DNA from 3 places in the Streptomyces sp. NPDC003077 genome. Region 2 is predicted to be linked to each of the others. Evidence: riboswitches for the same ligand, from Rfam matches in the RefSeq annotation. Region 2 holds a riboswitch; each other region holds the start of a gene.
What was found. Region 2 has a riboswitch for cobalamin ahead of ABZX96_RS16275 (hypothetical protein). Riboswitches for the same ligand answer to the same signal wherever they lie in the genome.
Positions count from the first base shown of each region.

Region 1 (3,823 bases), on a different contig from region 2:
CACCGACATCTCCGCCAACGCGCACGCCATCGCCGTCTCCGTCCCCGGCGCCCACCGCGTCCGCGTCCCCGGCGCCGGCCACATGGTCAACCTGGAGAACACCGCCTGCTTCGACGAGGCGCTGCACGGGTTCCTTTCATCGGTGCCGCACTGACAGGTCTGCCGGTGCCGCTCTGGCGGACCGCAAGGACGTCATCCGGCACCCATCCGGCCCGCCCAACCGCTCACCCACTCACCCGCTCACCCGTTCACGCCGACGTCAGACCCGCCCGCAGTTGCCGGCAGGCGCCGGCGGCCTTGCGGGTGGCGTCGGCGCACACCCGGCAGTGGGGGAGGTGCCCGGCGTGCTGCGCGCACAGTTCGTGGCTCCGTTCGCAGGCCATCGCGCAGGCGTCCAGCAAGGACGCGAGCAACGCGGCGTCGCCGCCACCCGCCCGGTCCAGCACCCGGCAGGTGGCGGTGACGACGTCGGAGCAGTCCATGTCGCGGGAAACGGCCTCCCGCATCCGCTCCGGCTCTCCTTCGGAGAGCATCGCCGCCGCGCAGACCGTGACCGCCGCCTCGCATTCCCTGAGCGCGGTGACGGAGTCGTCAAGGGCGGCGGGACTCAGCCGGGCCTTGACGGCGAGATCGAGGAGAAGGGGGTTGTGGAGGTTCATGATCTCTCCCGAGGGCCGGGCCCGCTTCCGCCCCTGGCCCACTGCGGAAGCTACTCCGCGAGCCCGTCCCTGACGACACCGCGCACGGTTCCGGCCGAACGGATGCCGCCCGGCCCCGCCCTGGCACCACAACCTCCCCCTTGCCACCAGGGACGATCCTTGGTGAATCCTTGGTCCGCCCCATAACTTCGCGGGCTAAGGTAACCGGGCCGTGGTGATCGGGAAGACCGGTGACGGACCCCTCGGGGTCCCAGACCGGCGCGGCCCTCGCCACTGTGATCGGGTAGTTCCCGACCCTTTCCGCACGTGCCACCGGCGCGTACGGGGCCACTGACCGCAGCCGCGGCCGGGAAGGCCGGGCCGGGCGCGCGTACCCGTGAGCCAGGAGACCGGCCACGGCATCTCACGAAATCATCCACGAGGTGCTGGAGCGTGATCACCGGATGCCCGGGTCCACCCGTCCCCCCATGTCCCCTTCTTCTCCTTCTGGCGGCCTTCCGCAGACTCCGGCACCCCCCGGCTTCCGCTGGCGGCGGCAGGACACCGTACGCACCATCGGCCTCATGGCCGTGATCGCCGGGCTGCACGTCGTCGCCTTCGGCGTCCTGCTGCTCCTGGTGGTGCCGAACCACTACACCGTCGGCAAGCAGGTCTTCGGCGTGGGACTCGGCATCACCGCGTACACGCTCGGCATGCGGCACGCCTTCGACGCCGACCACATCGCCGCCATCGACAACACCACCCGCAAACTCATGGCGGACGGCAAGCGTCCGGTCTCCGTCGGATTCTGGTTCGCCCTCGGGCACTCCAGCGTCGTTGTCGCCATGGCCGCCCTGGTGGCGGGCGGCGCTCAGCTCGCCGGGACGCTCCTGGACGACGAGTCCCGCGCGCACCAGGTGCTCGGCACCATCGGCACGACCGTCTCCGGCACCTTCCTCTACCTGATCGCCGCCCTCAACCTGATCGCGCTCGCCGGCATCCGGCGGGTCTTCCGCGCGATGCGCGAGGGCCGCTACGACGAGACGGAACTGGAACAGCACCTCAACTCCCGCGGCTTCATGAACCGCTTCCTCGGCCGCTTCACCCGCTCCATCAACCGCCCCGGCCAGATGTTCCCGCTGGGCTTCCTCTTCGGCCTCGGCTTCGACACCGCGACCGAGGTGACGCTGATGGTCATGGCGGGCAGCGGCGCCGCGGCCGGGCTGCCCTGGTACGCGGTCCTGTGCCTGCCCCTGCTGTTCGCGGCCGGCATGAGCCTCTTCGACACCCTCGACGGCACCTTCATGAACTTCGCGTACCAATGGGCGTTCTCCAACCCGGTCCGCAAGGTCTACTACAACCTCACCATCACCGGCCTGTCGATCGCGGTGGCCTTCTTCATCGGCACCATCGAGCTGGTCACGGTGCTGCACGACAAGCTCGCCCTCACGGACGCGGTCACCGGCTGGATCTCCGGCCTGGACCTGGACAACGTCGGCTTCATCATCGTCGGCCTGTTCGTGGTGGTGTGGGCGGCGGCCCTCGCGTACTGGCGCCTGGCCGGCGTCGAACGGCGGTGGGCGGCCCGCACGGCGGCCCCGGAGAGCTGACGACCCCACGGAGCCGGGGATTACGAATTACGAGGGGCGGGGCACGGACAGGAGACGGCAACACCGGACGGGCGCCACGGAGGCCGGTCGGGCGACGGAGACCGGCCGAAAGCCATGAAGGACGGACGAAGGCCGGACGACGGGCGAACGGGCGCCGCACGGGCACCGCCCCGACCTTCCCCCGAGCCCGCCCCGCCCCCGTCCTCAACGCGCCGTCCACGCGAGCCGCACCGCCAACACCGCGATCACCGCATTGCCGACGAGTGCGGTGATCAGGCGCCCCCGCTCCCCCGTCAGCACCCGCCCCACCGCCGCCCCGCCCAGCGCCAGCACACCCTGCCAACTGGCCGACGCGACGGCCGCCGCCAGCACGAACGCCGCTCCCGCACCCGCGTCCCACGACGCGTTCCGCTGCCCCACCACCATGGCGGCGAAGTAGGCGACGGTCACCGGATTGAGCAGCGTCAGCCCGACGAACCCGGCGTAGGTACGGCCCCACCCACGATCCGGCCCGCCGCCCCTCTCCCTCGCCGGGCCACGTTCCCGTGCGTGTCCCCGTTCCCGTGCGTGTCCCCGTTCCCGTGCGTGTCCCCGTTCCCGTTCCTGTCCTCGTCCCCGTTCCTGTCCCCGTCCCCGTTCCCGTACGGCCGTGACGACGCCCACGGTCGCGACCGTCAGCAGTACCCCCGCCGCCGCCCATTGCAGCGGCCCGGCCACCGGCTCCACGTACTGCCCCAAGGCCACCCCGCCCACCACCGCGACCAGCGCGTACAGGCCGTCAGCCGTGGCGGTGCCGAGGCCCGCGGCCAGTCCCCGCAGCAACGACGTACGGGCCGCCAGTCCCACGATCAACACGGAGACGGCGCCCACCGGCATCGCGATCCCGTACCCGGCCAACAGGCCGGACAGCAAGGCATCCCCCATGCCCTCACGGTGCCAGCCCCCGCCACCTGCCGCCCGGCATTATTCACCGACGGAAAAGAGCCGGAAAAAGCCACAAAGGAACGAACGAACAAGGACGAACAAGGACACGCAAGGACACGCAAAGAGCACCAGCACGGAAAACGAGCAAGCAGCAAAAAGCGAAACAGACGGCCCCCTCACCCCCCAACCTCCCCCCGCGACCGCAACACCACCGCCACCAGCGCCGCGGTCAGCGCCAGCCCGCCCGCGGCGATCGCCGTGACCGCCGTGAAGCCCTGGTCGTAGGCGGCCCGAGCAGCGTCCATCACCGCCCGGCCCACCGATCCGCCGGTCCCGTCCGCCACCTCCTCGGCACTGGCGAACGACTGCTCCGCCGCTCCCCGTTCCCCCGGCGAGAGGCCCGGGACGGCGGGCAGGGCCGCCCGGTACGTCGCGGCCAGCGCCGTGCCCAGGGCGGCCACGCCCAGCCCAGCGCCGAGTTCGAAGGAGGTCTCCTGAATGGCGGCGGCCTCGCCGGAGCGTTCAGGATCGGCGGCGCCCATGATGGAGTCGGCCCCCAGGGTCATGACCACGCCGGCCCCGTACCCGGCCACCAGCAGCGGCGCCACCAGCGCCCCGTACCGCGCCGTGTCACCGACCAGGGCCAGCACG
Region 1 covers NZ_JBEXNM010000078.1:10,808-14,630, forward strand. Annotated here, with positions in the region: gene ABZX96_RS32935 (alpha/beta hydrolase) at 1-154, shown strand, start outside; gene ABZX96_RS32940 (hypothetical protein) at 249-659, opposite strand; cobalamin riboswitch at 814-1,072, shown strand; gene ABZX96_RS32945 (HoxN/HupN/NixA family nickel/cobalt transporter) at 1,127-2,248, shown strand; gene ABZX96_RS32950 (LysE family transporter) at 2,453-3,172, opposite strand; gene ABZX96_RS32955 (MFS transporter) at 3,349-3,823, opposite strand, start outside.
Region 1: it holds a riboswitch for cobalamin, as region 2 does, so the genes downstream of both, ABZX96_RS32945 (HoxN/HupN/NixA family nickel/cobalt transporter) here and ABZX96_RS16275 (hypothetical protein) in region 2, are expected to answer to the same signal.

Region 2 (3,823 bases):
CAGCCCGTCGTACAGGCCGCCGAGCACCTGCTCGGCCGCGACCGGCCCGAACAGCCGGATTCCGGCGGCCCACGCGGGCAGCGGGATCTCCGGCAGCGTGAAGAGCACGGTGTCGCCCTGGCCACCGCCGAAGACGATCCGGAACACGATCCGCATGACGACGATGAAGCCGCCCAGCATCAGGTACATCCGGAAGGCCAGCGCCCAGGGCGCGTCACCGCGCCGTTGGGCCACCACGTAGCCGGCCACGGCGAGGATCAGCACCAGCAGGACGGGGTTGGCGGTGCGCCCGGCCGCCACCGCCATGCCCAGCGCCCACAGCCACCAGGCGCCGGGGTGGACGGCTCGCGGGAGCGGCTTCGGCAGGGGACGGGTCATGGTGCGGGGTCCGTGGGGGTGGGGCCGTCGGCGGGGTCGGACGGGGTGGGGGCGCCGGTGGGGTTGGTGGGGCTCCCATGGCCGGATGGGGCGGGAGTGCCGGAGCGGCCGGTGGAGCCTGGCCGGTCTCCGTCACCGGAGGGCGCGGGCGGTACGGCACGTTTCAGGGGTGTGGCGGGCCCGGCCGTCCCGGCGACCCGGCGACGGCGCCGGGCGGTGCCCGCCGCGGCGAGGGCGAGCGCGGCAGCCGCGGCGCCGCCGACGGCCGTGCCGACCGGTATGCCGCCCTGCCCCTCGGCGGACGCCAGTCCCGGCCCCTCGCCGCCGGTCCAGTCCGCCGCCTCGGTGGGCGTGACGACCGGGCGGGGCGCGGCGGCGGACGCCTCGGGGGACGCGGTGGTCGCGGGCTCCTTCCCGCGGTCGTTCCCTCGGCCGTCCCCGCGCTCGCCCGTCCCGTTCGTCCCGTTCATCCCGTTCGTCTTCCGGGCGCCGTCGTCGTTACCGTCGGTCGGCTTTTCCTCCGGGGCGGAACCGGGCCGCCTGTCGCGGTCGCCCGGACGCGCGTCGCCCGCACCGCCCGCGTCACCCGTCGGCCCGGGGGCAGCCCCGCTCCCGGCGCTCGGCGTCGTCCTCCCGTCCGACGGAACGGGCGGGACGGCTCCCCCGCCCGAACCCACTCCACCTCGGCCGGAGTCGGCATCCTCACCGGAAGTCGGCCGCGGGGCCGGAGCCGGGCCCGGAGCCGGTGCGGCCACCGGGCGCTTGGGCGCCACGCGCGGCGCCGGGGCCTCGCCCTCGTCCCGGCCGAAGGAGAACGACCAGCCCTCGAAGCTGCCTTGGGGCGGGGTGCGGTAGGTCGCGCCGTACTGGCTGTAGGTCCACCGGCCGCCGTTGGGGGCGTGCCAGTACGACCAGTAGGCCTTGGCCGGAGGGGTGTCCACACAGGGTTCCTGCCGCGGGCCCGGCTTGCCTTCCAGGCGGCAGACGAACGCCTCGCCCCACCGGTTGGTACCGGCGACCCGGATGCCGGCCGCCTTGAGCGCCGCGAGCCCGGTGGCCTGACGGCCGACGGCGCACCGCACGATCGTCCGCCCGCCCAGTTCCCGGAAGTCGACGACGACGGTCACCCCGCGCCCGTCGGGACAGAACCCGGCCCGGCCGCGTCCGGTGTCCACCGCGGCGGCGTCCCCCGCGGCGACCAGGCCCCAGCCCACCGACGCCGCCAGCGCCAGCAGCGGTCCCATTGCCGCGGCGGCCACGGCGCGTAACGCACCAGCCATGCGAGGGTGCCCTTCGTTTCCGGGCCGGCACCGGGGCCCGTGGGCCCGTACCGCGTGACGAACCCCTGACGCGCGTTCCGGAGACGGAGGCGGCAGGGGCCGACGAGCCGGTACGGGGCTCAGGGCTCCACGCTGCAGACCATGACAGTGAGAAGCAGTGCACGTAGCGCGGTGGGCGTTCCGGCTCGCCGCCCGAAGGCGGCTCACGGTTGCAGGTCAGCGCCGGATTCCCACCGGCTTTCCCCAGTCGCGTACGCATTCAGTTGTGGGGTGGTGCGGGTGCGGGCCACGGTCTTACGGAAGCGGCCGTTCCCACGCGTCACGTCGTTCACTCCCGCCTCGGCCGGAGCACAGCGCATCGTACGCCCGGGGCACGGGACTTCACCACTGCCGTAGCTGTGAGCCCGGACACCGCCGACCGCCCGAAGACGACCTGACGCACGGCCGCCCCCGCCCCGCCCTCACCCCATCCGCACGTTCCACCGCCCGCCCCGCCCCGTGAGCCGCACCGTGCTCAGCGGAAGCACGTCGATCCGCCAGAACGCCCCCGCCGGCGCGGACAGGACATGGACGACGGCGGCCCGCGCCACGGCGGGATCGGCCACCGCCAGAACGCGGCCGGTGTCCTCCGGCAGCCCTGCCAGCCAGGCCCCGACGCGGCGGCACAGCGCGCTCACGGACTCCCCGCCGTGCGGCGCCGCGTCGGGGTCGGTGGTCCACGCGGCGAGGGCGGCGGGGTCCTCGGCGGCGAGGGCGTCGAGGGTGCGGCCGTGCCAGCGTCCCAGGTCCGGGCCGCGCAAGGCCGGTTCGGCCACGGGGTCCGGGCCGAGGACCGCGGCGGTCTGCCGGCAGCGGACGGCGGGGCCGCTGAGGCGCCGGTCGGCCGGTGGGAGGCCGTCGGCGATCGCGCGCACCGCCCGCCGGTCCCGCTCGTCCAGCGGCCGGTCGTCGCCGATCCGCACGGTGTGCGCGGGGGTGCCGAGCGGCGGGGCGAGCAGGGTCAGCCGGATCGTCATGGGCGCGAGGGTAGACCCGGGCGCGGACGGCGCGGCGCGACGCGTTCCGCTCGCCCTGGCATGCGGGTACCTTCGAGCCGTCAGGACGACGGTGCGTTCGGAAGTCCGGTGCGATTCCGGCACGGTCGCGCCACTGTGTGCCACGCGGCACCCCGTCGCCTGGGGCCGCTGGTGAGTCAGACCCACGCTGCCGTCGTCATCAATCGAGCACCTGATGCGACCGCCGACGACAAACAGGCGGGGCGTGCTCCATGACGCGGGACGCGTGTTCCCGAGGAGGTACCGCCGTGGCTCATTCCACCGTGACCCCAGCCCCTGTCACCCGGCCCGCCGTGGCCGCGCTGCCGATCCGCACGGTCCTGCCCTGGGCCGTCTTCTTCGGCCTGCTGATGCTCGTCCTGCTCTACTTCGTCGGCGCCGAGCAGGGCGTCGTCTCGCTCATCTCCGGCCGGGGCGTGCACGAGTGGGTGCACGACGGCCGGCACCTGCTCGGTTTCCCCTGCCACTGACGGCGAGGACCGAGACGCCATGAACTCCGCCCTGGTGCGCGCCTTGCTGGTGCGCGGAATGCTCGCCGGCCTGGCGGCGGGTCTGCTCGCCTTCGGGCCGGCGTACTGGATCGGCGAACCCCAGGTGAACGCCGCGATCGCCTTCGAGGAGGCGCACGCCCACGGGCACGGCGGCGAGGAACTGGTCAGCCGCGCCGCGCAGTCGACCGGGGGGCTGCTCACCGCCGTCCTGGTCTTCGGCACGGCGGTGGGCGGCATCGGCGCCCTGGCGTTCTGCTTCGCCCTCGGGCGGATCGGGCGCTTCGGCCCGCGTGCCACCGCCGCCCTGCTGGCCGCCGCCGCCTTCGCCGCCGTCTGCCTCGTCCCGTCCCTGAAGTACCCGGCCAACCCGCCCGCCGTCGGCGCCCCCGACACCCTCGGCAGGCGGACCGCCCTGTACTTCCTCCTGGTCGCCCTCACCGTGCTGCTCGCCCTGGCGGCGACGCTCCTGGGCCGCCGTCTGGCGCCGCGGCTGGGCAACTGGAACGCCACCGTCGTCGCGGTCGTCTCCTTCTGTGTGGTGATCGGGGCGGCGCTGGCGTTCCTCCCGGCCGTCAACGAGATCCCGAGGGACTTCCCGGCGGTCGTGGTGTGGCGGTTC
Region 2 covers NZ_JBEXNM010000020.1:61,792-65,614, forward strand. Annotated here, with positions in the region: gene ABZX96_RS16270 (CbiQ family ECF transporter T component) at 1-378, opposite strand, end outside; gene ABZX96_RS16275 (hypothetical protein) at 375-1,658, opposite strand; cobalamin riboswitch at 1,811-1,964, opposite strand; gene ABZX96_RS16280 (histidine phosphatase family protein) at 2,120-2,674, opposite strand; cobalamin riboswitch at 2,774-2,856, shown strand; gene ABZX96_RS16285 (CbtB-domain containing protein) at 2,962-3,183, shown strand; gene ABZX96_RS16290 (CbtA family protein) at 3,203-3,823, shown strand, end outside.

Region 3 (3,823 bases), on a different contig from region 2:
AGGCCGGGGGTGAGCGGGTGCTCGGGGCGGTGACCTTCGCCGCGCCGGGTACGCCGTACGCGGAGATAGCCGGGCCCGAGGAGGGCGAGTTCCGGATGCTGGCCGTCGATCCGGCGGCGCGCGGGCGCGGGGTCGGCGAGGCGCTCGTCGTCGCCTGCCTCGACCGTGCCCGCGCGCTGGGGCTGCGCGGGATGGTGCTGTCCAGCCAGCAGCACCTGCTGCCGGCGCACCGGCTCTACCGGCGCCTGGGCTTCGAGCGGGCCCCGGAGCGGGACTGGGATCCGATACCCGAGATCAGGCTGTGGGCGTTCGCGCGAAAGCCGGCCTGAGGCCGCTCCCCCTTCACCACGTCACCCGCCGCACGAACACGTCCCCGGTCGCGTTGGTGTCCCCGGGCACCAGCCCCTCGTCCCGCGAGTCGAAGGCGGCGAGCCGTCCCGAGGCGTCCGGGACGACGTCGTTGACCCAGGAAGTGGACTGGCCGCCGTCGTGGGCGAGGTTGATCCGCTGGACGGCGCCGGTCTTCAGGTCGCGGACGAAGCCGTCGTCGCGGCCGTTGGTGTCGCCGGGGACGAGGTTGGTGGCGACGGAGTTGAAGAACAGGTAGCGGTTGTTCGCGCTCAGGCGGCCGTCGGCGGCCCAGCCGTTGCCCTGCGCGCCGTCGTGGGCGCGGGAGGCCAGGCGGACGGTGCCGGTCTTCAGGTCGCGGACGAAGATGTCGTAGGTGTTGTTGGTGTCGCCGGGGACCACGTCGTCGGCGGGGGTGTCGAAGATCGCGTAGCGGCCGTCCGGGCTCAGGTGGGTCTCCGGCGTGACGCCGACGACCTCGCCGGTGGAGCCGCGGCTGGCCACGCTGGTGCGCCCGGTGTCCAGGTCGTGCACGTACATCGGGTACAGCGGCGGCGGCCGGAAACCGGCCCGGCCGTCCGTCAGGTTGCTCGCCTCCGAGGTGAAACCGACCGTGCGGCCGTCGGCGCTGAGGGTCGGGAAGCGGGAGATGGCGTCGGCCTGGGTGCCGTCGCCGGCCACGCTCGCCCGGCGCAGCTTCCGGGTGCGCAGGTCCCAGGCGAAGATGTCGTCGGCACCGTTGGTGTCCCCGGGCACCAGGTCGGACCGGCCGGAGCCGAAGGCCAGTGTCCGGCCGTTGGCGCTGAGGACGAAGCTCTGCACGCCGTAGCCGTACGGCGAGGTGCCGGTGCCCGCTGTGGGGCTCTCGGTGCGGCCGGTGCGGCGGTCGTGGACGAAGACGTCCGCCTCGTCGTTGGTGTCGCCCGGGACGAGGTTCGCGGCGTCCGAGCGGAAGGCGACGTACCGTCCGTCGCCGCTGATCATCGGAGCGCTGGAGCGCCCGGTTCCCTCGATGCCGTCGGTCGTGACGCTGACCCGGTCGACCGCGCCGGTGACCAGGTCCTTGACGAACACGTCCTCCGCGCCGTTGGTGTCCCCGGGGACCAGGTTGTCCGCCTGCGAACTGAAGGCGACGTACCGGCCGTTCGCGCTGATGCTGGGCGAGGCCGAGAAGCCGTTCCCCTGCGTGCCGTCCGCCGCGACGCTGACCCGCTCGGTCGCCGGCCGCCCCGAGCGCGCCACAGCCGGGCCGTCGGAGCGCGCCACCACCCCACCGTCCGAATGCCCCGCAACCGCGCCGCCCGAGCGCGCCACAGCCAGGCCGTCGGAGCGCGCCACCGCCCCACCGTCCGAACGCGCCACCACCCCACCGTCCGAGTGCCCCCCAACCCCACCGCCCGAGCGCGCCGCCGCCGTCCCCGCGGGTAACAGGCCCGCCGTCACGCACGCCCCCGCGACGAGCGCCACGGCCGTGATGGTTCTGCGCATGCTTCCCCCTCACCGTCCTCCCCCGGCCCCGCTGGCCGACGGAGCACACTGGAGCCTCCGTGTTCCCGACAGCCCCGTCAACACCGCGTGCCTCGAATGGTCACCGCGTACGTCTTCCGCACCGGATCTCCCTCCGGCATCTGCGGGCATCCCTGACCATCCACGGGCATCCCGCCACGACTCGGCACTACATGTGGGGGTGCCGTCATCTCTCGGCACAAGATGTATGCTCGTGCTCGCTGCCGATGCAGGGGAATCCGGTGTGAATCCGGAACTGTCCCGCAACGTGTGTATGTGTGCGTATTTACGCACCGCAAGTCCGAAGACCTGCCGGCAGTACGTCCCCACCGCAAGGGTGTGGACGTCCCACGTCCGGGCTTCGAGGGTTGAGCCGGTGGACGCCGTGCGGAGCCGTGCCCGCATCCCGCTTCCCGGGGTGAGGTGTGCCCGTACGCGCCCATCGCGCCCGTCCCTCCAGGCCCCCGCCGAGTGAGGGAGAGCACCCCCGTGACCATCGCGCCGACGGAGCCCGCGTCAGCCGAGCGGGCCGCCCAGGTCCCCCGGAACCAGGACGCGCCGGGCGCCGCCCTGCTGCGCACCCTGACCGACCTCACCGCCGACCTCCCCGCCGCCGACCCCGGCAAGGTGGCCGCCGCCGCGCTGCGCGGCCGGCACCCCGGGTCGGACGAGGCCGAGCTGCGGTCGCTGGCCATCGAGGCGGCGGCCGGGCTGATCGGCGACGAGCCCCAGTATTCGCGGCTCGCCGCGCGGCTGCTGAGCATCGCCGTCGCCGAGGAGGCCGCGGCCGAGGGCGCCGTGCGGTTCTCCGCGTCGGTGGCGGCCGGGCACCGGGAGGGCCTGATCGCGGACACCACCGCCGCGTTCGTCCGCACCCACGCGGACGAGCTGGACGCGCTGGTCGAGGCGGCGCTCGCGGACGGCGCCGACGACCGGTTCGGCTACTTCGGGCTGCGCACCCTGCACTCGCGCTACCTGCTGCGGCACCCCACCACCCGCCGGGTCATCGAGACCCCGCAGCACTTCCTGCTGCGGGTGGCCTGCGGCCTGGCCGAGGACGACTCGGCGCGCGCGCTGGCAGACGTGGCCGAGCTGTACCGGCTGACCAGCACGCTTTCCTACCTGCCGTCCTCCCCCACGCTGTTCAACTCCGGCACCCGGCACCCGCAGATGTCCTCCTGCTACCTGCTGGACTCCCCGCTGGACGAGCTGGACTCGATCTACGAGCGCTACCACCAGGTCGCCCGGCTCTCCAAGCACGCCGGCGGCATCGGCCTGTCCTACTCCCGGGTGCGCGCCCGCGGTTCGCTGATCCGCGGCACCAACGGGCACTCCAACGGCATCGTGCCGTTCCTGCGCACCCTGGACGCCTCGGTGGCCGCCGTGAACCAGGGCGGCCGGCGCAAGGGCGCCGCCTGCGTCTACCTGGAGACCTGGCACGCCGACCTCGAAGAGTTCCTGGAGCTGCGGGACAACACCGGCGAGGAGGCCCGCCGCACCCACAACCTGAACATCGCGCACTGGATCCCGGACGAGTTCATGCGCCGGGTGGACGCCGACCAGGAGTGGTCGCTGTTCTCCCCGGTGGACGTGCCGGAGCTGGTGGACCTGTGGGGCGAGGACTTCGACGCCGCGTACCGGGCGGCCGAGGCGGCGGGCAAGGCCGTCAAGCGCGTCCCGGCCCGGGTGCTGTACGCACGGATGATGCGCACCCTCGCGCAGACCGGCAACGGCTGGATGACCTTCAAGGACGCCGCCAACCGCACCGCCAACCAGACCGCCGAGCCCGGCCGCGTCGTGCACTCCTCGAACCTGTGCACGGAGATCCTGGAGGTCACCGACGACGGCGAGACCGCGGTGTGCAACCTCGGTTCGGTCAACCTCGCCGCCCACCTGGGCGAGGACGGCACCATGAACTGGGAGCGGCTGGACGCCACCGTCCGCACCGCCGTGACCTTCCTGGACCGCG
Region 3 covers NZ_JBEXNM010000036.1:2,098-5,920, reverse strand. Annotated here, with positions in the region: gene ABZX96_RS22810 (GNAT family N-acetyltransferase) at 1-329, shown strand, start outside; gene ABZX96_RS22805 (hypothetical protein) at 343-1,836, opposite strand; cobalamin riboswitch at 2,056-2,186, shown strand; gene ABZX96_RS22800 (ribonucleoside-diphosphate reductase subunit alpha) at 2,344-3,823, shown strand, end outside.
Region 3: it holds a riboswitch for cobalamin, as region 2 does, so the genes downstream of both, ABZX96_RS22800 (ribonucleoside-diphosphate reductase subunit alpha) here and ABZX96_RS16275 (hypothetical protein) in region 2, are expected to answer to the same signal.